DNA from 4 places in the Arthrobacter phoenicis genome. Region 4 is predicted to be linked to each of the others. Evidence: riboswitches for the same ligand, from Rfam matches in the RefSeq annotation. Region 4 holds a riboswitch; each other region holds the start of a gene.

Region 1 (6,911 bases), on a different contig from region 4:
TCAGGACTACGAAGCAGGTCCGTTAGCTAAGCACAGGCCCCACAGCGACCATCCCTCAGCGGCCCAGCCGTGTGGAAGCGCCCTGACATTCCGGGCCGTCCGACGGCTGCCCGGCTCTGCTGTGCCGCCTATGCCGTGCTGGTTCCGAACAGCATCCCGAGCAGGTACGTGACGGCCGCGGCGCCGTAACCGATGGCGAGCTGGCGTAGCGCCATTTTCAACGGAGCCCCGCCGGAGAGCAAGGCAACAATTGCGCCGGTGGTCAGCAGGGCCAGGCCGACGATAATGCCGGCGACGATGAGCGCGGTGATGCCTTCGAGTCCGAACAGGTAGGGGAGGACGGGCAGGATGGCGCCGGAGGCGAAGAACAGGAAGCTGGATGTGGCCGCGCCGAGGCCTGTGCCGACTGCTTCGTGTTTGTCGTGGTCAGGGGAAGCCACGATCGGTTTCTCGTGTGGGTTCTGCAGCGTCTCGGAGGCCTTGGCGTTCGCTTCGTCTTCTGCCATGCCCCGGGCGCGGTAGAGCAGGGACAGTTCGTTGGCGTCGGCGTTCAGGTGCGGTAGCCGCGCGTGTGCGTCCTCATTGGGCGTGGAGGCTTCGAGGAGTTCGCGCTGGGAGCGGACGGAGACGTATTCTCCGGCTCCCATGGACAGGGCGCCGGCGAGTAGGCCGGCGACGCCGCTGAGGAGGACCACCGCGTTGGATGCGCCGCTGGCGCTGATGCCCATCACGAGGGAGAGGTTGCTGACGAGCCCGTCGTTTGCGCCGAAGACGGCAGCGCGGAAACTTCCGGAGAGCCTGTTCCTGCCCCTTGTGGCGAGTGCACGGACGATTTCCTCGTGGATCTGTTCGTCGGCGGCCATGGTGTCGGTGGCGTGGGCATCGCGTGCGTACGGTGAGCGCGCTTCGGCACGCTGGGCCAGGGCGAGGACGAACACGGATCCGAAGTGGCGGGCAAGGAAGCCGACGAACCGGGTACGGAGGCTTCCGCGGCGGGCCTTGCCGACTTTATCGCCGAGCAGGTCCAGCCAGTGCTGTTCGTGCCGGGTTTCGGCTTCGGCCAGGGCCAGGAGGATCTCCCGTTCTTCCCCACTTCGGCGTCCGGCAAGGTCCCGGTACACGCCCGCTTCGGCCCGTTCGTCGGCCAGGTACTGGCGCCAGCGACGAAGATCCGCAGGACTGGCGCTCTGGAAAGTCGGTGTGGTGTGTGTCGTGGGCAGGTTCGTCATGGTCATCCTCGAGGCAATACCCTTGACCGGACCCATAATTTCGGGGGAGCTCCGGTCAGAGTGGTGTCTGACCGAAGGTCTCGCTCGCCCGGCACCTGCTAGCCGGGTGGCGCACCGGGCAACCTGTAGGAGGATGCCAGTATGTCGATGCGCCGCTGCGTCCGCGATACGCGGACGGTGGGAACTACTCCCCTTCGATAAGACAAGTCTTCCATATATCCGCCGCAGATTCATGCGTTTACATGTTTTTCGGATTGCCGAAATTTCGTCACCTGGAAGGCCTCCAGGCGTCATTTCGGTGTGCCGTGGGATTCTTTAGGGCCAGACGATTGCGGAAAGTGACTGCTAGCGTCACCAGTAACCGTCGTGAGCCGACCAAATATTGTCCGTGTAACGGATGGTCGTGGCGCACTTTTGGGACGACAGAAGGATGGTCCGGTTAGGTGGCCTTCCGCGGGTACAAGCAGTGGAGGTGCACGTAGGGGCTGTGACATTTATCCCGTCGCGTTATCAGAATGTGACAATCTTCTCTTACTTGCGGTACGGTCGGTTCCGTGCCGACTCTCTCCAAGGGCGGCACTCCCGGGTTGATTGCCTAACTCTGCCGCTGCCGGGGATCCGTTCGCAGAATTCGTCCGGCAGAGACGGGGAAACCACGTTTGGCCTGGTTCAGGCCTTGGGGTGAAGCCGCGCTACTGCATCTGCAGGAGTTGCGGCCGGGTGACTCCCATCCGAATCCGACAGCTAACCCCGCAGGCATTGGGAGAGGCTACTTTGTCATGTCCACACGCGTTCATGGCCGCCGGCGCGCGGTTACCGTCCACACCAGTCCGCTCGCGAAGATTTCCAAGTCTGCCGCAGACAACTTTGGCGGAGCGGGACGGCAGGCCGCCGTCCTCGCCGTTGCTTCAGGCCTAGTTTTATCCAGCGGTATCGCTGCCCAGGCCGCCGAGGCTCCGGCCCAGCAGGACGCGGCACTGCCCTCAACGCAGGAAGTGACCGCCCTGGCGTCCGCTCCGCTCAGCGCCGACGCCAGCGTTCGGATATCCTTCGAACGCCCGGCCGTCACCACTACCCCCGCACCGGTCATCGAAGCGCCGGCGACTGCCGAAATCCCTCAGCCCACACCGGCGGTCAAGACACCGGCCGCCACGACACCGGTGGTTAGTGCACCGGTGGCAGCGCCCAAGGTCACCGTTCAGGCGGCACCGGCGCCGGCCGCTGCCCCTCAGGCAGCGGGCGGAGTCAACGCCACCATGCTTTCGGCCGCCTACGCGCAGCTGGGCCTTATCCAGGACTGCACCCGCCTCGTCGAAAAGGCCTTGGGCGCAGCAGGCATCCCTGTAGGCGACATTGGCCCTATGGCGTTCATGAATTACGGCAAGACGGTTGGCACCCCGGCCCCGGGTGACATGGTTGTTCAGTCCGGACACGTTGGAATCTACGCAGGCAACGGCCAGGTCATCAGCTCGGGCATGAACGGCAAGAACCAGACGGTGGTTCATCCGCTGTCGTGGTTGACCGCAACGGGGCCCGTCACGTTCGTACGCGCCGGCGCCTAGAGACACCAGCGCCAACGGGCCGGTGAGTCGCTGCCTTGGGGGTAGCGCGTCACCGGCCATTGGCATACCGCCCTCCGGTTGGTAAAGGCCCGCCGCCGGTGCGGGGACGGTGCCAAAGTTCCGGACGGCCCGGATGCCGTTGCCGAAAGCCGCACTGCAGATTTGGATGGCGATTGTTGTTGGTATGTAATGTTGATCCCAATGTCTGAAGCACTAGGTGGCGCTCTCCGGGGCGCGGAGTTGTTTCCCGGAGCCAAGGCCGCCGAAGCTGCAGGAACCGCTTTGGATCCGCAGTCCGGCTCGGCTCCGGGTCCGGTCCGGTTTGCCCGAGCAGGGTCGGTGGGGCCGTGAAGTCATTCTTTTCTTTTCTACGGAGGAACCGGACCAAGGCCTGGGTGGTGGCCGTAACGCTGCTGTTGGTCTTCTACCTGGTGGTGACATTCCAGCGTTCCGCTCTCCTGCTGATGGATACCAGTCCTCTGGCCAACGTCCTTGGCGCGGCGTACTTGGTACTCCCGGCCATCGGTGCCTGGGCACTGTTCCGTGAACTTCTGTTCGGTGCCCGCACAGAACAGATGGCGCGGGCCCTTGAGGCCGAGGGGGGTCTGCCCGTAGACAATCTGCCGCGCACACCCGCCGGACGCATCGTCCGTGCCGCGGCGGACCAGGAATTCGAAAAGTACCGGGCCGAAACAGAAGATGCTCCGGGGGACTGGCGTTCCTGGTTCCGGCTCAGCTGCGCGTATGACGCCGCCGGTGACCGCAAGCGTGCCCGCTCTTCAATGCGGGATGCAGAGCGGCTGTACCGTTTCCCCGACACCGGAGCAACGATATAGGGGTGAACGCCCGGCGATTTCGCGGGCCATTTTCTCCGGCGGTAATTTCCAGTGTGGTGGACCCACGTTCCGCGGCGACGCAGGGGCGCGCAGGCGCCTGGTCCTACGGCGCGAGCTGCCGGAGGTGCTCCTGCTCATGTTTATCCTGGTCCGCTGGAAGCGCGACGAGGCGCGAGGGCGGGCGAGCTCCGACCGGGCCGCCGCTCTCGCCGGCATCCCGGAATTGGCCGCGTATAACGGGGCATGTTCGGGCCGTCGGACGCTCTACACCGGCCTGCGCTTCTCTTTGGCCCGGTACTCCTGAAGGTGTCTTCAGGGGCAATCTAGATGTGGTTGAGTTCTGGTATGGGCCTTGAGCTGACGAGCGAACTTCTTGATTCGTGGACGCTGGTTGATGACGATGTGGCATTGATGGCGCGGAAGTCAGGAGCGACTCGGGCAGGGTTTGCTGTGCTACTGAAGTTTTTTCAGCAACATGCCAGGTTTCCGGTCGGGCCTTCTGATCTTCCACTGGGAGCTTTGAACTATGTTGCAGCGCAGATTTCCGTTCCTATCGATGGGCTGGGTCCCTATTGGGATGGGCGTTCAATCAAATACCACCGGGCCGAGATCAGGTCCCATTTTGGATTCCGTGAGTTCACCTCCGCTGATGAGGCCCGGCTGGCTGGGTGGTTGGCGGAGAGGGTGTGCCCGTCGGAGGTTCGTGAGTCTGCGCTTGTGGATGCTTTGCTGTCCCGGTGCCGTCAGGAGCGGATTGAGCCGCCGGGGCGTGCTGGCAGGATTGTTGGCACCGGCCGGGCGTTGTTTGAGCAGCGCCTGTGTGCTGATGTCCTCAAGGTTCTGGGGCAGGACGGCGCTGCTGGCCTGGAGGCTCTGGTCGCTGATGGAACGGCGGGTTCTCTGTTGTCGGTGTTGAAGGCTGATCCGGGCCCGGCTGGTTTGGAATCATTGCTGGCGGAGGTGGAGAAGCTTTCAGCTGCTCAGGGTCTTGCTCTTCCTTCTGGTTTGTTTGCCGGGGTGTCGGAGAAGGTCGTGAACGCGTGGCGGGCGAGGGCGGCCCGGATGTATCCATCGGATTTCCACGACGCGCTGCGCCCTGTGCGCTTGACGCTCTTAGCGGCGTTGTGTCATCAACGCACGGCAGAGATCGCTGACAGCCTGGTCGACTTGCTGCTCGTTCTAGTGTTGAAGATCAATACCAGCGCGGTGAGGAAGGTCGAGAAAGAACTCACCGAGGACCTGCAAAGGGTGCGCGGGAAGACGGCATTGCTGTTCAAACTCGCCGAGACGGCAGTCACAAGCCCGGACGAAACGGTCCGGAACGCTGTGTTCCCGGTGGTGAGCGAGAAAACCCTGCGGCAACTGGTCCAGGAGGCAAAAGCCAACGAGACCGTGTTCCAGGGCAAGGTGCGGACCGTGTTGCGGGGTTCGTACTCGAATCATTACCGGCGGATGTTGCCGGCGCTGCTGTCCGTGCTGCGGTTCCGCTGCCATAACACGGCGTTCCGGCCCATCATGGATGCCATCGCGTTGCTGGAACGGTACGCGGATGCTGGAAGTAAGAGCCAGTTCTTCGCGCCCGGAGATGTAGTCCCGGTCGCGGGCGTCGTGCCCAGGTCCTGGGAAGGCGCTGTCCGGGACGAGAAAGGCAGGATTGAGCGGATCCCTTACGAGCTTTGCCTGCTCGTGTCCTTACGGGACGCGCTGCGCCGTCGTGAGGTTTTCGTTGACGGTGCCGGGAAATGGCGGGACCCCGAAGAGGACCTTCCCCAGGACTTCGACGCTTCCCGTGAGCTCCACTACGAGGCCTTGCGGAAACCGCTGGACCCGGCCAGGTTCATTTTTGATCTTCAGTCAAGAATGACCCGATCACTGGAGCATCTGGATAACGGGCTGCTGGCCGATTCCACCGGCGGGGTGAAGATCACCAGACGCCGAGGGGCGCCGTGGATAAAGGTACCCAAGCTGGAAAAACTCGAAGAGCCGGCGAATCTGGGCAAACTCAAGGACGAGGTCCTGGCACGGTGGGGCACCCTGGACTTGCTTGAGGTCCTCAAGGAGGCGGACTTCCTGACCGGGTTCACCCAGGAATTCGTTTCCGTGGCCTCCCGTGAGGTCCTTGACCGTGAGACCCTTCGCAGGCGGTTGTTGCTCTGCCTGTTCGGGCTCGGGACGAACATGGGCATCAAAGCCGTCACTGATGCCGGCGGTCACGGAGAGAACGAACGGGAGCTACGCCACGTACGCCGGACATTCATCACGAAGGACAATCTGCGCCAGGCGATCGTGAAGGTCGTCAACGCCACGTTCGAGGCCAGGAACCCTGAGTGGTGGGGTGAAGGGAATGCGTGCGCGTCGGATTCGAAGAAGTTCGGCTCCTGGGAATCGAACCTGATGACCGAATGGCACAACCGCTACGGCGGTCCCGGAGTGATGATCTACTGGCACGTGGAGAAGAAATCGACCTGCATCTATTCCCAGTTGAAGAACTGTTCCTCCTCCGAGGTTGCGGCGATGATCGAAGGAGTCCTGCGCCATGACACCGATGCTGAGATTGAAGCGAACTACGTTGATACTCACGGGGCCTCGATTGTGGGGTTCGCGTTCACCGAACTCCTGGGGTTCAAGCTGTTGCCGAGGTTGAAGAATATCGGCTCGATCCGTCTTTACCGGGCCGGCAATGAGGAAGCCTACGGGGAGATCAATGACGTGTTGTCCCGTCCGATCGATTGGGAGATCATCGCCCAGCAATACGATCAGATGGTCAAATACGCCACGGCCCTCAAGCTCGGCACGGCCGAGTCTGAGACAATCCTGCGCCGCTTCACCCGAGGAGGGCCGAAACACCCCACGTACCAGGCCCTGGAGGAACTCGGCAGGGCCGTGCGGACGATCTTCGCCGCCGACTACCTCGCCAACGAAGACCTCCGACGCGAAATCAATTCCGGACTGCAGGTGGTGGAGAGCTGGAACAGCGGCAACGACGTCGTCTTCTACGGGAAGAACCGGGATCTCACGGGCCCGGACCGTGAAACGACCGAAGTTTCCATGCTCGCCCTGCACCTGCTCCAATCCTCCCTGGTCCTGGTCAACACCCTGCTGTTGCAAACCGTGCTCGAGGTCCCGGAGTTCAACGAACTGCTCGAACCCGAAGACCGCAGGGGTCTCACCCCGTTGTTCTGGACCCATATCAACCCCTACGGACGATTCACCCTCGACATGAACACACACCTGGACCTGGGCCGGATACCTGCAGAACCGGATGACAGTACGCGCGGTAACAA
Region 2 (6,911 bases), 2.5 Mb from region 4:
CATCCGCTCCAGGGCGCGGAGGATCTCATGGCGGCGGGGCAGCTCCATGGGCAGTTCGTGCATCAGCCCCCGCAGCGTCCAGATGTCCTGGTGCAGTTCCCAGACGCACTGGTCCAGTTCGGCGATCACGATCCGGCCCAGCCGGTAGCGGGGCTCGGTGCCAGCGGTGGCCTTGTCCCCCAACGGCGTGGCGGCAAAGGTCCAGCCCTGTGAGAGGTCGGGGTTCGCGGCCGCCTCGACGTAGAAGTCGACGGTCATGCCGCTGCCGAGGAGTTTCAGCGGAATGTACTGGTTCCGCGGCGAGATGGCCTTGATGACAGTGCCGTCCGGCCGCCAGGCGGTGCCCTCGCACTGGAAGCCCGGCAGGTCCGCGCTAAACCCCAGGTCCACGAGGACCTCGACGGCGGTGTCCGGCGCGCTGCCCCAGGTCTCGGGCACCTCGCCCTGAAGCCGCAGCCAGGTGGTGGACCACGGGCCGCCCCAGGGTGCCCCGGGGTCCTGCGGGGTGAAGTCCTGCTGCAGGGCCTCAAGGGCCGGTACGGGTTCTCCGGGCGCGGTCCAGCTGCTCAGGCGCAGCGGGACGGTGCGGGGATAGATGGCCGGAACGATGCGTTCGCGGACGAAGCGGTCCAGCCGGACTTCCGTGAGACGGCGGTCGTCGTGCACAGTGAACCTCTTTTTGCTCTGGTGCGGAGGAACCGGGCGCAGGCCTGAATCCAGTCGTTGGATTAATCTACGGTGCCACGAGGGCTTAGGCCAGCCGTCCGGTTTAGCTGAGGGCGGCCGGCACGCCGATCCGCTCGTGGCCGGCGTAGACGTTCAGGCTGGTACCCCGGCTGAAGCCGGCCAGTGTCATCCCGCTGGCTTCGGCGAGTTCCACGGCCAGGCTGCTGGGCGCGCTGACGGCGGACAGGACGGGAATCCCGGCAAGCGAGGCCTTCTGCACGAGTTCGAAGGAGGCACGGCCGGAGACCTGCAGGACGGTGCCGCGCAGGGGCAGCAGCCCCTCCCGGAGCGCCCAGCCCACCACCTTGTCGACGGCGTTGTGGCGGCCCACGTCCTCGCGCAGGCAGAGGAGCTCGGCGCCGCCGTCGTCGGAGATGCGGAACAGCCCCGCGGCGTGCACGCCGCCGGTGGCGTCGAAAACCGCTTGGGCTTCGCGCAGCCGGTCCGGGAGCGCGGCCAGCGTCTCGACGGGCACTGCCACCGGGTCGCCCGCGGGGCTGAAGTGCGAGGACTTCTCGACGGCCTCGATCGAATCGGTGCCGCAGATCCCGCAGGAGCTTGAGGTGAAGAAGTTCCGTCCGGTGTCGGGGCGGGCGACGTCGGGCCGGAGCTGGGCTTCCACCACGTTGAAGGTCTGCACGCCGTCTTCGTCCTCGCCGGCGCAGAAGCGCAGCGAGACAAGCTGGTCGGCGGACCAGATGATCCCCTCGGAGACCAGGAAGCCGGCCACCAGGTCGAAGTCGTTGCCCGGGGTGCGCATGGTCACGGAGAAGGACGTGCTGCCCAGCCGTACCTCCAGTGGTTCCTCCACCGCCAGGACGTCCTCGCGGTACCGGACCGGGAACTCACGCGCCTGCGGCGATCCGTCCAGGACAAACTTGTGCACTTTGCGGCGTTGCGTCACGCGGCCCATTCGGTACTCCTCATCAGCGGTGCGGTGGGGCGGCCCGGCCTGCGGCCGGTTCCCGCCTCTGGATCCATTCTGAACTCGGCACTGGTGCCAGCCAAGCCGGCACCCGTGGGGCCAGCCAAGCGGGCGCCAGCCACGCCGGGCTCAGGCCGGCCGGTGTCAGCCAAGCAGGGCGCTCCAGTCGACCGGACCGTTGCCGGCCGGTTTCTTCGGGGTGCGTCGAGCGGCGGGTTTCGGTGCAGGCTTGCCTGCGTCGGGCTCCGGCAGCGGCCGCCCCCAGGGCAGCGCGAACGCCGGGACCGGTTCGCCCAGCTGCGCACCGTGCGGCGGGACCACCAGGACCCCGTCGGCGGCGGCGAGTCCGCGCATCATGCCGGGGCCGGTGTGCTGGGCCGGGGAGGCCATGCCGTAGACCATGCGGAAGGGCATCAGCCGGGTACGGCCGGGATCGGCGTCGATCATCGTGCCGCACGGGACCTCCGTGACGGGCGGCGGGGGCCGGTGGCCCAGTGCCGCCAGGAGTGGTCCGCCGATGGTGGAGAGCGCCATCATGGCGGCGAGCGGGTTGCCGGGCAGGCCGATGATGAAGCGTCCGTCGGGTAGTTCGGCGAGGACGGCCGGGTGCCCGGGACGCATCGCGATTCCGTCGATCAGCAGCCTGCCGCCCAGCTGCTCGACGGTGCGGCGCAGGTGGTCGGTCCCGGACCGGCCCGTCCCTCCGGTGGTGATGACGACGTCGGCGGGCGGGGTGTCTTCGTCGTCGCCCGCGGGTTCGGGGTCCTCCAGGGCGGCGAGCCATTCCCCGTCCCCGTCCCCGATCTTGATTTCGCCGGCGGGGACGCCGCCGAGCAGGTCGACGACGGCGGAGAGCTGCGGGCTGAAGGTGTCCCGGACCTCCCCCGGCTGGGGCACGCCGCTGGCGACCACCTCGGAACCGGTGAAAACCAGGCGGACCACCGGTTTGCCCAGCACGGGCAGGGTGTCGTGGCCGGCGAGGGCGGCGAGGGCCAGGTGGGCCGGGTTGAGCACGGTCTCTTTGGGGATCAGGACCTCGCCCTCGGCCGCTTCTTCGGCGGCTTTGCGGATGTGGTCGCCGTTGCGGGGCTCCCCCGGCTTCGCGCCACCGCCAAGCTTCAGCACCGGCAGCTGGTCCTCATCGAGGCCGATCCTGCCGCTCTCGCTGCGGAGGACGGCCTTCGCACCGGGCGGGATCAGCCCGCCCGTGACGATGGGACTGGCCTGGTGAGGGGCGAGGCGCTGCCCGGGTTCGGCCAGGATCCAGGGGCCGCTGCCGTTCACCGCCCAGCCGTCCATGGCCGAGGACGCATAGTGCGGCATGTCGTGGAGGGCCGTGACGTCGGCGGAGAGGGTGCGTCCCAGGGCTCGGCGCAGGGGCACCGGGGCCGGCGGGATGGGGGTGGCGCAGTCGAACGAGAGCTCCCGGGCTTCCTGCCACGTGTGGGCCAGGTGCCGGTGCGCGGCGGGCTCGGTCCCGGCGTCGTCGGCGTCGGCGCGGGGTGGCTCGGACGTCATTCCCCGGGGGCCTCGGCGGCGTATTCCTTGGCCAGTTTCCGCGCGACGCCCATGGCGGCCCGCATGGAAACCTCGTCGGTGGCCTGGCCGGTGCCGGAGGCCAGCCCGGCGGCGAAACCTGCGATGAAGGTGGTCAGCGGTGCGGCTGGGCGGACCACGGAATGCGCGGCAACGCCGGCGAGTCCCAGTACCTCGTTGATGTCGATGTCGACGCCGTCGAGCTCAAGGGCCTGGAGCAGTGCGCGGCACCAGTCCTCGAGGGTTTCGTCCTGGCTCTTCACGGTGGGCCTTTCATGTCGTGTGCGGGCGGCCGCTTCCGTTCCCGGCAACGCCGGGACGCGCGACCCCCAGGGCCTGGGCGTCCGCCCAGGTGTCGACGTCGTCGGTGGACCCGGGCGGCACGGGAACCGTCCGCAGGTCCAGACTAGCAAGCAGGCCGAACAACGATCCGCCCACCAGCGTGCCGCGCCGTGCCGCGTCCGCCACCGATCGTTGTAGCGCGGTCGTGTCATAAAGGCCGGCCAGCGGCTGGATCCGGCCGTCCGCCGAAACGGCGACGCTGCCGTCCGAGCCGGGCTGCGCCCTGGCACGGTCGGCGAAGAGTGCGGGGACGGCGTCGGCGACCAGCGGCATGTCGCAGGCCAGGACCAGCGTCAGCGGCGCCTGGCTCCCGCCGGCCGCTCCCCCGCGAGCGAGGGCCTCGAGCCCGGCAGCAAGGGCCGCCGCGGGTCCGGCGAAGGGCGGGTCTTCACGGCACAGGAGGATTCCGTCCGGGAGTCTGCCGGTTTCCGGTCCCACGACGGCGACGCCGCGTGCACCGGCTGCCGCGAGCAACGACCGCTCCAGCAGGGTGTCCCCGCGGAAGCGGAGGGCGGCCTTGGGGGTTCCGCCCAGCCGGGAGGACCTGCCCCCGGCGAGAATGACGGCGTTGAATTCCACCCGCCCAGCCTAGCGGCCTGCGGGCGGCCGGCGGTGCTAGTGCGCGGATTCGGGCAGCAGGAACGGGTCCCACGCGGGGGTGGGCTTCTCCAGCTCCTTGATCTGCCAGATCGTGCCCTTCGGCGGACCGGGGGTGAACCCGAGCTTCCAGCCCATCTCGGCCGGGGTGTGGTCGCCCTTGACGTTGTTGCAGCGCAGGCAGGCGGCCACCAGATTCTCCCAGGAGTCGGCCCCTCCCCGGGACTTCGGCTGGACGTGGTCGATGGTGTGGGCCGGTTTAGCGCAGTAGGCGCACCGGTGGCCGTCCCGGCGGAGCACACCCCGGCGGCTGACCGCAGTCACGGTGTTGTAGCGGGGGCGGATGTAGCGGTTAAGCAGGATGACGCTCGGCCGGCCGAGGATATCCTGCGGCCCCACCACCGGGTCGTCCCCCTCGGCCACGACACTGGCCTTGCCCGTCAGCACGAGCACCAGCGCCCGGCGGAAGGTCACAACCGCCAGCGGTTCATATCCAGCATTCAGAACGAGTGTGCGCATCCGCATCCCTCTTCACGGCCGCACCCGCCAGTGGCACGAGGGCCGGCTGCCCTCTGCATGGTCAGGCTAAGGATCGACACCACAAGAGTAAACACGGGTGGCCCGGATTACCGAATTTCGGGCCGCAGGGCATCCGTGGCGGATCCTGGGCCCGCGTGCCAGCGGTGCTTCCTGCACCGCTGGCACGCGGTTAACAGAGAAGGACCCCAGCCGGTGGCAGGGGTCCTTCTCGAAGCTTCGCGGGAAGCGGGGGTCTTAGCCGCCGACGCGGATGAAGACCGGGCCGGAACCGACGTTGACACTGTAGAGGGCGGTGGTGCCGCCGTTCCAGCCGCCGTGGACGGCCATGCCGTTGCCGACGTAAACGGCGATGTGGGCCATGCCCATGCCGCCGTTCTGGTAGTACGCGAGGTCACCCGGCTGCGCTTCGGCGGCGCTGACGGTGCGGCCCAGGGACAGGTAACCTGCCGGCCAGCCGTGGTAGCGGATGCCGACGGCGGCCAGGGCGTTGGTGGCCAGCATGGTGCAGTCCTGGGACACGCCGATCTGGGCGTAAGCGGCGGCGGCGATCGAGGCGCCCATGCCGCTGGTGGCGGCCGGAGCCTTGGTGGCGACGGACGCGTTGACCGCGGTGCCGGCGGCCGGGGTGGCTGCGGCGGTGTTGGCGGTCGTGGTGTCAGCTTCCTGAACCTTGACGACGGGCTTCGGGGCCTCGACGACGGGGGCGGCCGCGGTGGTCACAGCAGGCTTCTCGTAGGAGATGGCGATGCTGGAGGCCGCCGAGATGGTGGCCGGAGCGGTGGACTGAACCTCGGTGGCGGAAGCAGAGGTGGATTCGCGCTGAACGTTGGTCTCGGCGGCGTTGGCCGCGATACCGCTGGTCAGGACCAGGCCGGAGGCAGCAGCGATAACCGCAGCCTGGCGACCCATGCCACCGGCGTTGTCGCCGACGGCCTTGGCAATGACAGCCAGCGAGTTGGTCTTGGTGACCTCCGCGCGGTGGCGTGCAATGGTTGCACGAGTAGTCATTTAGTTCTCTCTTTCGTGATCCTTTGTGTCCGCGCTCTTGAACAGGCGGGACTAAGGACGCTCCGGCATCTTGGGGGTACGCCGGATCGCCCCGAAACGGGTTTCTTTAGCGAAGGGTGTACTGCGAAGACGCGCCAAAAGCAGGAACTGCATTGCGTGAACCATCCCGGGCGCCGGCAAGGGCAACGCGGTGCATGGTCATCAGCGGGCTCGACTGAGCCTCGCCAGCGCGAAAACGCGCAGCATTGTGGCGTGAAGACACGAAAGTAGCCTCTCCCAATGCCTACGAGGTGAGCTGTCGGATTCGGATGGGAGTCACCCGGCCGCTCCGCTTCCTGGGAAGCTTTGCGACTTAACCCCTAGGTCTTCTTGCGAAGACCAAAATTGGTTCCCCCGCCCCTGCCAGACGATGTCATGCGAACGGACCTTGAGCGGTGGCAGAGTTAGGCAATCCACTCAAGAGCGCCAACTTCGGTGAAGTTGGCGTGCTTCATACGGTACAACAGTTCGGACTCAATGTCACATTCAGATCACGGCGTGTCACGGAAGTGTGAGCATTGCGGTGGGCTCTTTTAGAGCCAGCCCAGCGGATCAACGACGTCCCCGTTGACCATCACCTCGAAGTGGAGGTGGCAGCCGGTGGAGGCACCGGTTGTTCCGCTCATCGCAATCACATCGCCACGGGAGACCTTTTGGCCGACGTGGACGCTGGATGACGACAAGTGGTTATACGTGGTCTCCAGGCCATTGCCATGGTCGACCACAATCCGGTTGCCGCCCCCGTAGGGGTGCCAGCCGGAGAAAGTTACGGTGCCGCTCGCGGCGGCATGGACGGCTGTGCCGCACTGCGCGGCGTAATCCTGGCCGCGGTGGAATTCGCCGACCGCGCCGGTGATGGGGCTGACCCGGTAGCCGAAGGGCGACGCCGTGATCATGGTGTCCAGCGGGGCGCCGAGCGTCCCCGCGGATGCGGCGCGGGTGATGGAGCCAACGGACTGCGCGCTGAGCAGCTGCTTGAGCTTCCCGTCCGGGTCACCCTTGGTGGTGACGGCGGTGCGGTTGAAGTCGATCTGGGCGGCGGCGGCCTTGACCTCGGGCTGGGCCGCGGCGGAGACGGACCCCGCGGTGGGGGCGTCGACGGCCAGCGCGGGGCCGGTCACCGGGACGGCCACGGTGAGTGCGATGCCGGCGGCGGCCAGGGTCATTCCGGCCTTCTGGCCCATTCCGGTAACGGCGG
Region 3 (6,911 bases), 2.2 Mb from region 4:
CTGGTCCGTGCGCTCGACGCGCTTGGGGTGCCCGTCTCGACAAAGACGGCCGACGGCGGCTGGCCGGTGGGCAGCCCGGAGGACCGGGAAGCGCTGGGAAACCTGCTCGCGGAACCGGCCGGGCCCGCGACGGTCACCCTGATCGACGGCCTGGCGGCCTGCGGCGCCCCGGAGCAACTGGAAGCCGCCGCCGACGCGGGAAACCCTGTGTGGATCCTGCTGCACATGCCCCTGGACGGGTTCCCGGAGCTGGAACGCCGGGCTGTGGCGGCCGCGGCCGGGGTGATCTGCAGCAGCAGTTCGGCCGCGGCGGACCTTCGCACCCGGCACGGCCTCGACGTCGGAGGCACTGGCACGGACAGCACGCCCGTCGCCGTCGCGCTGCCCGGGACCGACCCTGCAGACCCCGCAAGCGGGTCCACCCCGCCGCACCTGGCCATGGTGGCCGCGCTGCTGCCGAACAAGAGCCAGCTGCTGTTCCTCCGGGCGCTCGCCGGCCTGACCGACCTGGACTGGACCGCCGCCCTAGTAGGGGCGGACACCGCGGACCCTGAGTACGCCGCCCAGCTCCGCGCCGAGACGGAACGGCTAGGCCTCGGTGGCCGGGTCCGGATTCCCGGAGAGCTCCGCGGGGCCGCCCTGGAAACCGAGTGGGCACGGACCGACCTCACCCTTCTCATCTCGCGCGCGGAGACCTACGGACTAGCCGTCACCGAATCCCTCGCCCGCGGCATCCCCGCCATCATCCGGCGGGGGACCGGGGCACTGGAGGCGCTCACGGCCGGTACGCCGCAGGCAGGACGACAAGCGGCGGCGGACGATGTGGACGACGCCGGACTCCCGGGCGCCGCCGTCGCGCTCGCCGAGGACCCCGCACCCCTGACGGCCCTGCTGCGCCGCTGGCTCACCGAGCCGAAGCTCCGGGAGCGGTGGCGCAGCAATGCGCTCGACGCCCGGCAGCACTTGCCCGGCTGGGATGGGACCGCCCGTACAGTGCTGCAGATCCTGGGCCGCTAACGCGCCGCACGGAGCACCCGCCTGAGCCAGCGGAAAAGGCCCGCCCTGTACCGCCGACCACGGCATGGATGGACAATGGGCGCATGAGCACCCAGCCAGCCACGGTCAGCCTTCCGCCCGAGAGCCTCACCGCCGCGAACCTCCGCGCATGGTCCTGGCGCCGGCAGGGCCTGGACGGGTCGCTGGCCGGCTTAACCGCCGGGCAAGTCCTCGCGCAGGCGGGCTGGGCACGCTCCGTCGGCGGCGCCAACCCCTACCTTTCCCTGTTCGCCCGCGCCGGCCTCCGCCGCGGCGAGGTGGACGCCGACGTCGAGGCCCAGCGGATCCTGGAACTGCCGACGGCGCGCGGCTGCACCTACGTCCTGGGCATGGACGACTTTGCCTGGGCGCTGCGCCTGGGCCGCCCCGCCGCGGAGACCGCCGTCGCGGTGCTCACCCGGCTGGGCGTGGATCGCGGCGAGATCACCCTGCTCGAGGAGCAGGTCCGGCACGTCCTCGCCGAGGCCGGCACCCCGCTGGACCCGCGGCAGCTCAAGGAGGAACTCGGCGACGCGGTCCAGAGCCTGGGGGAGGAGGGGAAGAAGAAGGGCGCCGCCACCACGCTCCCCGCGGCGCTGGGCATCCTGCAGGCGGAGGGCCGGATCCGGCGCGTTCCCGCGGACGGGCGCCTGGACCGGCAGCGGTACGCCTACGAAGCTTGGGACCTGCCCGGCTCCGACCTCACCGACGAGGAGGTCCGCGCCCTGCTGATGCGCCGCTACCTCGGCTGGACCGGCGGCGCCACCGCCAAGCAGTCCCAGTGGTTCACGGGTTTCACCGTGGCGCAGACACGCACGGCGCTCGGCGCCGCGGGCGCCGTCGAGGTTCCACTCCCCGGGGACGCGGGCAAAGACAGTGCGGTGCTGTGGATGCTGCCCGACGACGTCGACCGCCTCGCCGCCTTTCAGGCTCCGGCGGAGGAACAGATCCAGCTGCTCGCCGGGACCGATTCGCTGGTACTCCTGCGGCGGAACGCGGCCGAGCTGCTGGACGAAGCGGACCACCGCAAGGCCGGGCTCAGCTCGCTGGCGCTGCAGGCGGACCTGCCGGACCACCCGATCCTGGACCGGGGCCGGATCATCGGGCTGTGGCAGTACGACCCGGCCACCGAGGCGATCGCTGCCTGGGTCTTCGGGGACCTGACGCCCGCGGTGAGTCGTCGGATCGTGGAGGTGGAGGCCTGGATCCGGGAGGACCTTGGCGACTTCCGGGCCTTCAGCCTCGACGCGCCGGCCTCCCGGCGGAAGAGGATCGACGCGCTCCGGGCCTCGACGACGGCCACCGCCGAACGGTAAGCGGGACCAGGGGACGCCGGGATTAGGGGAGGAAACAGGGGGGAGGGATCAGGCGCCGCGGTGCTCCGCGAAGAAGTCCCGCAGCAGGTCCCCGCACTCCCGCTCGCGCACCCCGCCGTAGACCTCCACCCAGTGGTTCAGCCGGCGCTCGCGGAGGATGTCGAACACGGACCCCGCGGCGCCCGCCTTCTCATCCCAGGCGCCGAACACCACGCGGGGAATGCGGGCCAGCACCACCGCGCCGGCGCACATCGCACACGGCTCCAGCGTCACCACCAGGGTGCAGTCCGCCAACCGCCAGCCGTCGTCGCGCGCCCCCTCGGAGGCACGGCGCTCGCGGAGCCGTGCGGCGGCTTCCCGGATGGCCACCATCTCGGCGTGCGCCGTCGGGTCCCCGAGAGCCTCCCGCTCGTTCCGGCCGGTGCCCAGCACCGTCCCGTCCGGGCCGATCACCACGGCCCCAATCGGCACGTCCGCGGTGGCGAGGGCCTGCCGCGCCTCGATCAGGGCGAGGCCCATCCACTCGGCATGGCGGGGCTCGGGCGATGTCATGGCTCAATGGTAGTTTCGATCCTAAGCAAGCTGTGCACCGTGGGTGCACCGGACGTCGGGAGAACGCAGTGAGCACCAGGACTGAGAGCTGGCTGATGCGGCGCTGGGGCAGATGGGTGGTGCCCTACGCCGCGCTGTGGATCACTATGCTGCTGGGCGGCATCGCCGTGGTGGCGCTGGCCCTGACCAGCGCCGAGGTCTACGACAACGTGGTGGACGACGCCGGCCTGGCCAACCTGGACAAGCCCACGCTCGCCGCCATGGAACGGCTCCGCAACCCCGGCTTGGATGCGTTCGTCACAGGGTTTACCAACATCGGCGGCGGCATCGGCATGCCCATCCTGGCCAGCATCCTCACCGCGCTGTTGATCTGGCGGACCCGGACCTGGCGCCCGCTGATCCTCATCGGCGGGGCGGCAGCCGTCTCCGTCACCGCCACCTCCCTGGGCAAGAAGCTCATCGGCCGCACCCGGCCCGACTTCGCCGACGCCGTCCCGCCCTACGAGACCTCGCCGTCGTTCCCCAGCGGCCACACCCTGAACACCACCGTAGTCATCTCACTCGTGGTGTACCTCACCTGCCTGCAGGTCCATCGCACCATCGCCCGGGTGGGATTGATCACGGCCGGGGCTCTCTTCATCATCGCGATGGGCATGAGCCGGGTGTTCCTGGGCCATCACTGGATGACCGACGTGATCTTCGGCTGGGCGCTGGGCCTGGGCTGGGTGGGCATCGTGATCCTGGCGCACCGGCTGTTCCACGTGATCAGACACCGGGAACGGACCGGCCCGGCACCCACCTTCGACAATGACCAGCACCTGCGGGAGAGGGCGCCGGACGGGCACCACGACGCCGGAACCGCGCCTGCTCGCAGGGTGGCGGACGACGCCGGGACCCCCGGCGGGCGGGGGCGGTCCGAAGCGTCCGGATGATAGTTTTGACCCATGCGCACTCTCGTTGTCGACCACCCGCTGGTGGCCCATAAGCTCACCGTTCTGCGGGACAAGAACACCCCGTCACCCGTCTTCCGCCAGCTCACCGAAGAGCTGGTCACGCTGCTGGCGTACGAGGCCACCCGCGACGTGCGCACCGAACCGGTCACCATCGAGACCCCGGTCAGCACCACCATCGGTACGGCCTTCACCAAGCCCACCCCGCTGGTGGTCCCGATCCTCCGCGCCGGCCTCGGCATGCTCGAGGGGATGACCAAGCTGGTCCCCACCGCGGAGGTCGGCTTCCTGGGCATGGCCCGCGACGAGGAAACCCTGGACATCATCACCTACGCCGAGCGGCTCCCCGAGGACCTGACCGACCGTCAGATCTTCGTCCTGGACCCGATGCTGGCCACCGGCGGCACCCTGCGCGAGGCGATCAAGTTCCTCTTCAAGCGCGGCGCCTCCGACGTCACCTGCATCTGCCTGCTGGCCGCCCCCGAGGGCCTGGCCAAGCTGGAGGAAGAGCTCTCCGATGCCAACGTCACGATCGTTCTGGCCTCGATCGACGAGAAGCTCAACGAGAAGTCCTACATCGTCCCCGGCCTGGGCGACGCCGGCGACCGGCTCTACGGCATCGCCGGGTAGCGCCCTTACGCATCCTTTCGAGGACTCGCCCGGGCTACCCGGGACACAGCAAAGGCACCGGATCTGAGAAGATCGGTGCCTTTGCTGTGTCTGCGCGACGTGGCTGCAGCTTCTAGCGGCTTAGTACCAGTTGTTCGCGTAGTGGAAGTTCAGGGCGCCGCAGGGGGAGCCGTACCGTTCCTGCACGTACTGCAGGCCCCAGTTGATCTGGGTGCGGTAGTTGGTCATGTAGTCCGCGCCGGCGCTGGCCATCTTCTCGGCCGGGAGGGACTGGACTACGCCGTACGCACCGCTGGAGGGGTTGGTGGCCGTGGTCTTCCAGTCCGACTCGCGGGTCCAGAGCTTCATCAGGCACTGCATCTCGCTCGGGGCCCAGCCGTGGGCCGGCAGCTGCGAGGCGGCGTAGGCCTGGGCGCCGGCGGGATCGTCGACGGCCACCGGCTGCGGGGCCGGGGCGGGTGCCGCGGCGGGGGCCGGAGCGGCCGGTGCGGGAGCCGGGGTGGACGGAGCGGGGGTGGACGCGGCCGGAGCCGGAGTCTCGGGGGTGACCTTGGAGGCCTGGGCTTCGACGCTGGCCGGCGCCGTGGCCGGGGTGTAGTTGCCGAGCCGTTCCAGATCGGAGAGCTGCAGGCTCGGGGCCTGGGTTGCGGTCGCGGCCGGGGCGGTGGTGCCGGTGGCCTGGCCCGCGGCGCCGGCGCCCAGCAGCACGGCAGCCGCGGTCAGCGCGACGGCGGTGAGCTTGCCCTTGGAGCCAAAGGTGGTGCGGCCTCGGGTGGCCGAGCCCTGGGCCGGGTCGGCGCGGTGGCGCGCGACGTCGGCCGAGGAGGTGCGTTTAGCGCCTTTTAGGCGCACGGGTGCCTTGTGTTCAGTCATGTTCGCCTCTCAACGCCTACGGAGTTAGCTGTCGGGTTCGGATGAGAAATCCGGCCGCTCGGATCATCAACGAGTCGGCTTAACCCCAAGGGGTGCATGGATGCAGGTGCCCGGGAACTCTGGGTTCCCCGTCTCTGCCTCAATCCATGGAATCCGGGAAGCGGCAGAGTTTGGCGTCAGACCCGGATATGCGGCCAGATCGATGGCCGCACCATAAAAACGGTACCGGACTTTCTCTCGCATGTCACATTTAGGTAACGCCGCGGTGTGGCTGGTTGCCGATTCGCGGTGGCCGGGGTCCGGTTTTCGGGCCGTTTCGACGGTTCCCTGCACGCTCGACGCCTGGACCCTGTGTGTCAGGCTGTTGTGTGACAGGTTTCCTGTCGTTCACGGTCGGGCGTTCGGGGCGGGGAAAGGTCCGTAATGGATTTTGTGATCCCTTCGCGTGTGTCTAACCGGAGCCACTTCACTCTCGCGCAGAAACACGCGATTCTCGAGGAGTACGACAAGTGCCTTGAACGCGGTTCCAGGACCGCGTTCAGCAGGGCGGTCGGCATCACCGATGGAACTCTTCGGCTCTGGGTCCGGCAGCGTGAGGCCGGGGAGTTGAGGTCCAATGCCGCGCCAGGAAGTGAGGACCAGCGCTTGAATGCCGGAGATAAGCAACAGCTCAAACGGGTCTTGAGAGAGAACGAGATCCTTAAAGCCAAACTGGCCCGGTCCGAGGCCGCGGTGGACATTCTGGGAAAAGCTTCCGCGCTCTTGGACGCGATGGCCAGGAGCGCGGCGGCAACGGACCCGCACCTTCCGGACCCGGACCCGGGCCGGCCCGAATGGTTGATCCCAAAGTCTGGAAAGGAATCGCCCTGACCTTTGCCGGGCACCTGGTCTCGGCCGGCTGGTCAGCGGTGAGGACCTGCGCCCTGCTCGGTCTTCACCGCACCACCTGGTACCGGCATCTGAACCCCGCTCCTCCCGCCGGAGTCACCCTCCCGCATAAGGGCCGGGCCTACCCGAACCGGATCAGCACGGCTGAGGCTAAGGAATTCATGGAACGGCTCAACTCCGAGGACTACGGGAACCTCTCGGTCACCCAGGCCTACTACCGGATGCTCGATTCCGGGCGCTGTTCCTTCTCGATCGCCTCAGCCCACCGGATCGTGGCCGCGCACGGGCAAAACGGGGACCGCCGGGTTCAACGCGGCGGCACCGGCTCCCGGCAACGGGTCAAACCTGTCCTGAACGCGGACGCCCCGAACCAGCTCTGGAGCTGGGACATCACGATGCTCCACGGGCCCGGGAGACACACCTACCGGCTCTACACCATCATGGATGTCTACTCCCGCAAGGTCGTCGGGCACCGGGTTGAACACACCGAAACAGCCGCCCTCGCCGCCGCCCTGATCCGGGACGCCGTCACCGGAAACCACCACAGCCCCACGGTCCTGCACGCCGATAACGGGGCCCCGATGCGGGCCGGCACAACCCTGGACCTGGCCCGGGCACTGGGCATCGAGCTCTCCTACTCCCGGCCCCGGGTCTCCGATGACAACCC
Region 4 (6,911 bases):
CGATCAGCAGCACGACGGCCGCGGCGATGCCCACGAGGACCCGGCCCGGCTTCGGCTGGCTCATGCCGACAGTATGCAAGGACCACCCGCACCGGTCATGGTGTCTTTGGACCCTTTCAGACGGGCCGGTCCGCCGTGAGTCTGGGACAACACTCCCTCTGCAGATGGTGGGACCGATGGGGACCTTTACCGCCGCCAGGTTTGCCACGTTCCTGGCGCTCGCCGCCGTCGCCGTAGCGCTCGTCCTGGGACCTCCCGCGACCGGAGCGGCGGCGGCACCGATTGCGGCGATCGCCACGGGCACCACCACCGCCGTAGTCCGCACCGGCACCACGCCTACCGACGTCGTCGTCGTGGACCGGGCAGGCGTCCTGGACCTCGCCACGCTCCTGCCGGCGGTCCGGGGAATCGAGTTCTACCAGCCCACCAAGGTCGCGGTGTACACCTACAACGGCACCGCCTCGGACAACCTGAACGAGGAGGTGCTGCGCTACGCCCGGGCGGAACACCCGGACTGGATCAGCCCCGACGGACAGAAGTGGGCGGACGGGCTGTTCATCTTCGCGCTCGACCCGGTGGGCCGCCACGTCGGCACCTACATGGGTGAGGACCGGAAGGTCTCCCCCGGAGCGCGGACGGACATCCAGGACGCCTCCAAGGACCTGCTCCGCGACGCGCAGTGGACGGACGGGACCATCGCCGGGATCCGCCGTGGCGCGGAACTGATCAACCAGCCCTGGTACCGCAGCACCGCGTTCCTCGTCACGGCGTGGATCGGCGCGGGACTCGCCGCCGCCGGGGCCGCCGCCTGGCTCCTGGTCCGCTGGCGCACCCGGGTGGGGTGCCGCCGGGAGACCGCAAAGGGCGACGCCGCCTACGCCCGGGTGAGCATGGACCTGCCGGTCACCGAACTCAACGCCGGCACCATCCCCGCCTCCTCCCGCTACGGCGGCACGGTCCTGGAGAAGCACCGCAGTTTCCTCAGCCGGTACGACGCCGCGACGGCGCTCTCCACCCGGGTCCACGCCCTCACCCGACGGCAGCAGGGGAAACGCTCGTCCCTGGCGCTGGCCCGGCAGTTCGCGGACGCCGCCGCGGAACTGGACGCCCTGGATGACGTCATCTCGGACGCGAACGCGCTGCTGAACCGGAGCCCGCTCTGGCCCACCGCCTGGGACCGCCAACTCGCGCCCTTCAGGCGGGATCTGGCCGGCATCGAGGACCTCCTCCGCAAGAGCCACGGTGCGGGCGACTCGGCCACCGCCGCCGCGCTACGGTCCTTCCGCGACCGCAGCCAAAGCGACATGGAGGGCTGGACCGCGGACCTCGCGGGCGGCGCCCTCGGCCCAGAGGACGCGCTGGACAGGCTCCGGGACGCCCGCACGGAACTGACCGAACTGTTGAACCGGCACGCGGAGACCGTGATCGAAGGATTCGCCCGCACCGAACGGGAGGCGCGGCTGATGCGCCGGGAGATGGAGGAGGCACGGTCCGGCAGCGGCGGCAGGAAGCGGCCCGGCTACGAGCCCAGCATCCTCGGCACGGTCTACCCGTCCGCCTATTTCTTCTCGGTTCCCGCGTTCTCCTCCGGCTTCACCACCGGCGTGACCAGTATCAATTCGGCCCGGGGCGGGACCACGGGGTACGGCGTCGGCGGGGGCAGCTTTTCGGGCTCCGGCAGCTCGTCCGGCTTCTAGGAAAACCGTATCGACAACCCCTGCTCAAGCGAGGATCGTAGGCGTTGTCCGTAGTTTCCGTTCCAAACCGAAAGAGGCAGAGCAATGCCTGCTGTCGCTGTTTCCCAGTTGCAGGTGAAGTCCCACAACACACCGGACGAGAAGCGCCGCCCGGACAAGACCGAGGTGGATATCGTCACCCTCGACGACTACACGATCGGCCGTTTCACGTTCCAGCCCGGCTGGCGCTGGTCCGACTGCATCAAGCCGGTGGTCCACACCGAGATGTGCCAGCTCAGCCACGTCGGCTTCTGCGTCTCCGGCAGGCTCACCGTCGAGACCACCGACGGCAACCGGGTGGAGATCGCCGGCGGCCACTCCTACACCATCCCGCCGGGGCACGACGCGTGGGTCGAGGGCGGGGACGCGTTCGTGGGGATTGAATTCGTCAGTGCCGCGGGCTTTGCGAAGCCCGGCGGATAGGACGGATCCTTGCGGAAAATCATCCTGTCCTTCCAGGTCTCCCTCGACGGCTTCATGGAGGGCCCGCACGCGGACATCAGCTGGCACCGGGTGGATGCCGAACTGCATGAGCACTTCAACGACCAGCTGCGCACCATGGGCGCGTTCCTGGACGGCCGGGTCACCTATGAGCTGATGGCCGGGTACTGGCCGACGGCGGACCAGGACCCTGACTGCCCTCCCGCCGTCGCGGACTTCGCCGCCATCTGGCGGGAGATGCCCAAGTACGTCTACTCCCGCACGCTGCCGGAGGCCGGCTGGAACACCACGGTGGTGCGCGAGGTCGACGCCGGGCAGGTGCGGGCGCTCAAGGCCGCCCCCGGCGGCGACCTGGCCCTCGGCGGGGCGGAGCTGGCCGACTCCTTCCGCCGGCTCGGGCTGATCGACGAGTTCTGGATCTACGTCCACCCGGTGCTGGTGGGCCGCGGAACGCCGCTGTTCAAGGCCGCAGACTCCCCCACCGGCCTGACGCTGCTTGAGAGCCGGGCGTTCGGCAACGGCGTGGTCCTCCTGCGGTACGCGGCCGACAACGACGCGGCAGACAGCGTAACCGCAGACGACGAAACCTCAGACAACGAAACCGGCGCCCGGCAGCCGTGAGGGCTGCCGGACGCCGGTCCGGTACTGCTGAACGCGCGGGTTAGGCTCCGGCGCGGACGAAGGTCACGCTGCCGGTGGCGGTCAGCCAGGACAGCGGGTGCACGATCGTCTGGTTGGAGCCGTTCATGCCGCCGCTGATCGCCTGGCCGTTGCCGGCGTAGATGGCGACGTGGCCGGACTGGACGATCATGTCGCCCGGCTGCGGGTCGGAGACGACCTTGCCGTAGTTGAGGAACTGCTGCGGGCCGAGGTCGCCCACCGGGATGCCTGCGGCGCCGAGCGCCTTCTCCACCATCGCGGTGCAGTCCTGCGTGATGCCGATTTGGCTGTACGCGGCGGAAAGCATGGCGGCGTTGACGCCACCGGCGGGGGGCGGCGGCCGGAGCCGGCGCCGGGGCTGCGGCCTGGACGGTCACCTTCGCCACCGGGGCGGCCGGGGCCTGGGCCACGGGGGCCTTGGCCACCGCGGGCGCGGCGGCAGGGGCCGGAGCCGGAGCCGGGGCCTCGACGACGGGCGCCGGGGTGGTGGCGACGGCCGGGCGGTCGAAGCTGATCTGAACGGCAGAGTCGGCGGTCACCGGGGCGGAAACCTTGCCGGCGACGTCGGCGTGCGAGACGGGTGCGGATTCCCGTTCGGCGGGGACGTTGCCGGCGGCGTTGGCCGCCATGCCGCTGGTCAGGACCAGGCCGGAGGCGGCGAGGACGACGGCAGCCTGCCGGCCCACGGTGCCGGTCGCCGCGGCGAAGGCGGCACCCCGACCGGTGGTTGCGGTGGTGCCGGGGCGCGCGTCAGTAGAGCGTGAAGTCATAATGTACCTCTCCCAAAGCCTGCGAGGTGAGCTGTCGGATTCGGATGGGAGACACCCGGCCGCGGGTCCGTCTGGGCGGACACTGCGCGGCTTCACCCCAAGACCCGCCCGTGGGCAGGTCGCGATTGGTTTCCCCGTCTCTGCCAGCTGGTTGCGAGGATGCCCTGGACCGCGGCAGAGTTAGGCAATCGGTCCGGGGGCGCCCGTCTCGGAAACCAACGGGCACCTCTCCACGGTAACGGCCATCCTCCCGAATGTCACATTAAGGTAACGGCGGAGGCGTCCCGGCGGGGCTACGATGATCCCACCATGTCCCGAGCGGAGGGTCCGATGAATCTCCATTGTGTCGCGATCTGCCAGCTGAGCGATCAGCCGCAGGAAGACTTCGACGTGAACACCGAGCTGCTGGTTCTCGAGGGGAAGGAGATCCACGTCGCCACCTGGGACGCCGAGCCGCGCGACGGCGGTTTCGACCTGCACGTACTAAACGACAGGGTGGACGCGCTGGGCTTCATGGTGGTGACGGACTGGGAGTTCCTGGACGGCAAGGCCTACGCCGTCGTCGAGCGCCGGCCCGCCTGAGACCCGCCGCTTCGCGCGGCCACCATCCCTAGGTTTCGCCGCCCGCTTCCCGTTCGACGCGCTCGACGGCGGCCCTCACGATCTCCGCCGCCCCGCCGTCGGGGCCGCCATACGCAGTGCCGTTGGCCAGGGCCGCACGGCGCCGGAACCGCGCCCAGTCCCCCTCGCGCTTGCGGAGTTCCCGCAGCGGAGCCAGCAGGGCAGCGCGGCGCAGCCAGGGGTCGGGGTCGCGGAGCCACCGGTCCAGGACGGCCTCGGCGCGGGACCGGGCCTGCCCGTCGAGCCCGACGATGAGCGGCCCCACGACGTCAACCGCCAGCGGGTCCGCGAGGTCGGGCAGGTGCGCGCCGCGGAGGAAGCCCTCGATCCGGGTCAGGTCCGAATTGTCCAGGTGCCGCAGGGCCGACTGCAGGAGCACGACGGCGGCCAGGCGGCGCTCGAACACGGGCACGGCCCACAGTTCCGAACTGAGCGCGGTGAGACCGTCCCGGTCCAGCTCCCGATGCCGGCGGAGCGCGTCCCGGACGGTGCCCCGGACCGCGCCAACGGAGGCACCGTAAATCGAGAGCCCGAGCCCGAAGCGGTCCTGATCGGCCTCGGCGCGCTGCCAGGAACTCTCGCGCTGCAGGGTCGCGTCTATGAAGTCACCGGCCTCGCTCACCGTCCCATTCTTCCGCACCGGCCGTGAGCCCGCGTCCGGCTAGTGGTCCGGGCTGCGGTACTCCATCAGGACGGTGTCCCGCCACTGCCCGGCGAGCGGCCCGTAGGACATCAGGCCGATCCGGCGCCGGGTGCCCACCACGGTGAATCCCAGGCGTTCGTGCAGGGCCAGGGAGGCGGTGTTCTCCGGGAAGACGGTCGACTGGATGGTCCAGATGCCGGCCTCTTCGCAGCGGCCGATGAGCGACGCGAGGAGCCGCCCACCGTGGCCGCGGCCCCGGGCGGCGGCGGCGAGGTAGAGCGAGTGTTCCACCACGCCGCGGTAGACGGGACGGGTGGACACCGGGGAGACGGCGGCCCAGCCGAGCACGGCGCCGTCGTCCTCCAGCACCAGACGGACGTTCGGGAGGCGTCCGGCGTCGAAGCTCTCCCAGGACGGCGGCTCCGCCTCGAAGGTCGCGTGGCCGGTGGCGATGCCCTCGGCCCAGATATCCCGGACGGCGGGCCAGTCGGCGGGTGTCAGGTCCCTGATCCGGAGGGCCGCCCCGGCGCTCATCCGGCGTCCGCTTCGCCGCTGCGCCCGTGCAGCAATCCCGTGGGAAAACCGAGGAGGACCGGCTCCGGTGCGGTGCAGCAGCCGCCTCCTGCCCCGGCTGGCGCCGGAGTCCCGGCTGCGGCGGGCGTATCGCAGCTGCTGCCGATGTCCGTGGAGCAAACTCCGGTCTCCGGCAGCTCCAGGTGGACGGTGTCCGCCGCCTCCAGGTCACCTGCCAGCGCGGCGGCCACGGAACGCACCTGCTCGTAGCCGGTGGCGAGCAGGAAGGTCGGGGCGCGGCCATAGGACTTCATGCCCACGATGTAGAAGTCTTCCTCCGGGTGCGCCAGCATCCGCGCCCCGTGCGGTTCCACGGTGCCGCAGGAGTGAAACTCCGGGTCGATCAGCGGCGCGAGCTGCCGCGGCGCCTCCACGCCCGGGTCGAGGTCCAGCCGGAGCTCGCGCAGAATCTCAATGTCGGGCCGGAATCCGGTGGCGGGGACGACGACGTCGGCTGTCAGCGTGCGTCCGTCGGTGGCGGTGAGTGTGACCATGGTGCCGTCGGCGGAGATGGCGGCGGTCCCGAACCGGGTGTGCAACTGCACGGTCCCGTCCTTGACGAGCCCACGGAGCCGGCTGCCGAGCAGGCCCCGGGCGGCGAGTCCGTCGGCGTCGCCGCCGCCATAAACCTTGGCCGCGGAGGCGCCGCGGACGGCCCAGAGGATCCGGGTGCCGGGCTCTTGGGCCGCCAGGTCGGCAAGATTGATCAGGGTGTTGGCGGCGGAGTGTCCGGCCCCGACCACGACGGCGGTGCGGCCCGCGAAGGTTTCACGGTCGCGGCCCAGCACGTCCGGCAGCGGCGCGGAGATCCGGGCAGAGGCGGCCCCCTCGCCGCGGGCCGGCAGGCCGGAGGTACCCAGCGGATTGCGGGTACTCCATGTGCCGGAGGCATCGATAACGGCGGCGGCCCGCACCTCGCGGGTTCCGCCCCCGGCCTCCTCGACCCGGAGCAGGAACGGCGTTCCGGCGCGGTTCCGGCTGTGCGTCTTGTCCAGGCCCTCCCGGGTGACGGCGGTAACGCGGGAGCCGGTGTGCAGGCGGCCGGCGATCTCAGGCAGCGCGGCCAGCGGTTCCAGGTACCGCTCAATGAGGTCCCCGCCGGTGGGCAGGCCCGAGGGCTTCGGCGCCTCCCAGCCGGAGGCGGCGAGCAGCCGGGCGGCCGCGGCGTCGATGTTGTACTGCCACGGCGAGAACAGCCGAATGTGGCGCCACTGCCGGATGGCGTCCGCCGGGGCTTCGCCGGCCTCGAAAATCACGGGTTCGAGGCCGCGCTCCAGCAGGTGCGCCGCGGCGGCGAGTCCTACGGGACCGGCGCCAATGATGGCAACGGGAAGGGATCCGGTGGCGGCCATGGTCAGGCCTCCTTTAGGGACGCAATGAGTGCCTCGATGCGGGCCTTAATCTCGTCGCGGATAGGCCGGACCGACTCCACGCCCTTGCCGGCAGGGTCGGCGAGTTCCCAGTCCT

The links. Region 4 has a riboswitch for cyclic di-AMP ahead of ABC337_RS16095 (NlpC/P60 family protein). Riboswitches for the same ligand answer to the same signal wherever they lie in the genome.
Region 1: another riboswitch for cyclic di-AMP. It lies ahead of ABC337_RS18200 (NlpC/P60 family protein); the one in region 4 lies ahead of ABC337_RS16095 (NlpC/P60 family protein).
Region 2: another riboswitch for cyclic di-AMP. It lies ahead of ABC337_RS04135 (NlpC/P60 family protein); the one in region 4 lies ahead of ABC337_RS16095 (NlpC/P60 family protein).
Region 3: another riboswitch for cyclic di-AMP. It lies ahead of ABC337_RS05355 (aggregation-promoting factor C-terminal-like domain-containing protein); the one in region 4 lies ahead of ABC337_RS16095 (NlpC/P60 family protein).

Annotation. Positions count from the first base shown of each region.
Region 1 is NZ_JBDFMK010000003.1:102,903-109,813, forward strand. Features, by position in the region: gene ABC337_RS18195 (VIT1/CCC1 transporter family protein) at 129-1,229, opposite strand; cyclic di-AMP (ydaO/yuaA leader) riboswitch at 1,812-2,002, shown strand; gene ABC337_RS18200 (NlpC/P60 family protein) at 2,009-2,791, shown strand; gene ABC337_RS18205 (hypothetical protein) at 3,139-3,627, shown strand; gene ABC337_RS18210 (hypothetical protein) at 3,764-3,931, shown strand; gene ABC337_RS18215 (Tn3 family transposase) at 3,973-6,911, shown strand, end outside.
Region 2 is NZ_JBDFMK010000001.1:931,924-938,834, forward strand. Features, by position in the region: gene ABC337_RS04105 (alpha-mannosidase) at 1-666, opposite strand, end outside; gene fdhD (formate dehydrogenase accessory sulfurtransferase FdhD) at 770-1,639, opposite strand; gene ABC337_RS04115 (molybdopterin molybdotransferase MoeA) at 1,796-3,169, opposite strand; gene ABC337_RS04120 (DUF6457 domain-containing protein) at 3,166-3,450, opposite strand; gene mobA (molybdenum cofactor guanylyltransferase) at 3,461-4,108, opposite strand; gene ABC337_RS04130 (HNH endonuclease) at 4,145-4,645, opposite strand; gene ABC337_RS04135 (NlpC/P60 family protein) at 4,901-5,674, opposite strand; cyclic di-AMP (ydaO/yuaA leader) riboswitch at 5,941-6,099, opposite strand; gene ABC337_RS04140 (peptidoglycan DD-metalloendopeptidase family protein) at 6,247-6,911, opposite strand, start outside.
Region 3 is NZ_JBDFMK010000001.1:1,171,354-1,178,264, reverse strand. Features, by position in the region: gene ABC337_RS05380 (glycosyltransferase family 4 protein) at 1-1,017, shown strand, start outside; gene ABC337_RS05375 (DNA glycosylase AlkZ-like family protein) at 1,101-2,351, shown strand; gene ABC337_RS05370 (nucleoside deaminase) at 2,400-2,903, opposite strand; gene ABC337_RS05365 (phosphatase PAP2 family protein) at 2,972-3,835, shown strand; gene upp (uracil phosphoribosyltransferase) at 3,848-4,483, shown strand; gene ABC337_RS05355 (aggregation-promoting factor C-terminal-like domain-containing protein) at 4,604-5,356, opposite strand; cyclic di-AMP (ydaO/yuaA leader) riboswitch at 5,355-5,537, opposite strand; gene ABC337_RS05350 (transposase) at 5,804-6,226, shown strand; gene ABC337_RS05345 (IS3 family transposase) at 6,190-6,911, shown strand, end outside.
Region 4 is NZ_JBDFMK010000001.1:3,391,971-3,398,881, reverse strand. Features, by position in the region: gene ABC337_RS16115 (LpqB family beta-propeller domain-containing protein) at 1-64, opposite strand, end outside; gene ABC337_RS16110 (DUF5129 domain-containing protein) at 177-1,697, shown strand; gene ABC337_RS16105 (cupin domain-containing protein) at 1,782-2,159, shown strand; gene ABC337_RS16100 (dihydrofolate reductase family protein) at 2,169-2,798, shown strand; partial or broken gene ABC337_RS16095 (NlpC/P60 family protein) at 2,839-3,607, opposite strand; cyclic di-AMP (ydaO/yuaA leader) riboswitch at 3,610-3,804, opposite strand; gene ABC337_RS16090 (hypothetical protein) at 3,938-4,189, shown strand; gene ABC337_RS16085 (DNA alkylation repair protein) at 4,218-4,850, opposite strand; gene ABC337_RS16080 (GNAT family N-acetyltransferase) at 4,890-5,405, opposite strand; gene ABC337_RS16075 (FAD-dependent oxidoreductase) at 5,402-6,796, opposite strand; gene ABC337_RS16070 (arsenate reductase ArsC) at 6,799-6,911, opposite strand, start outside.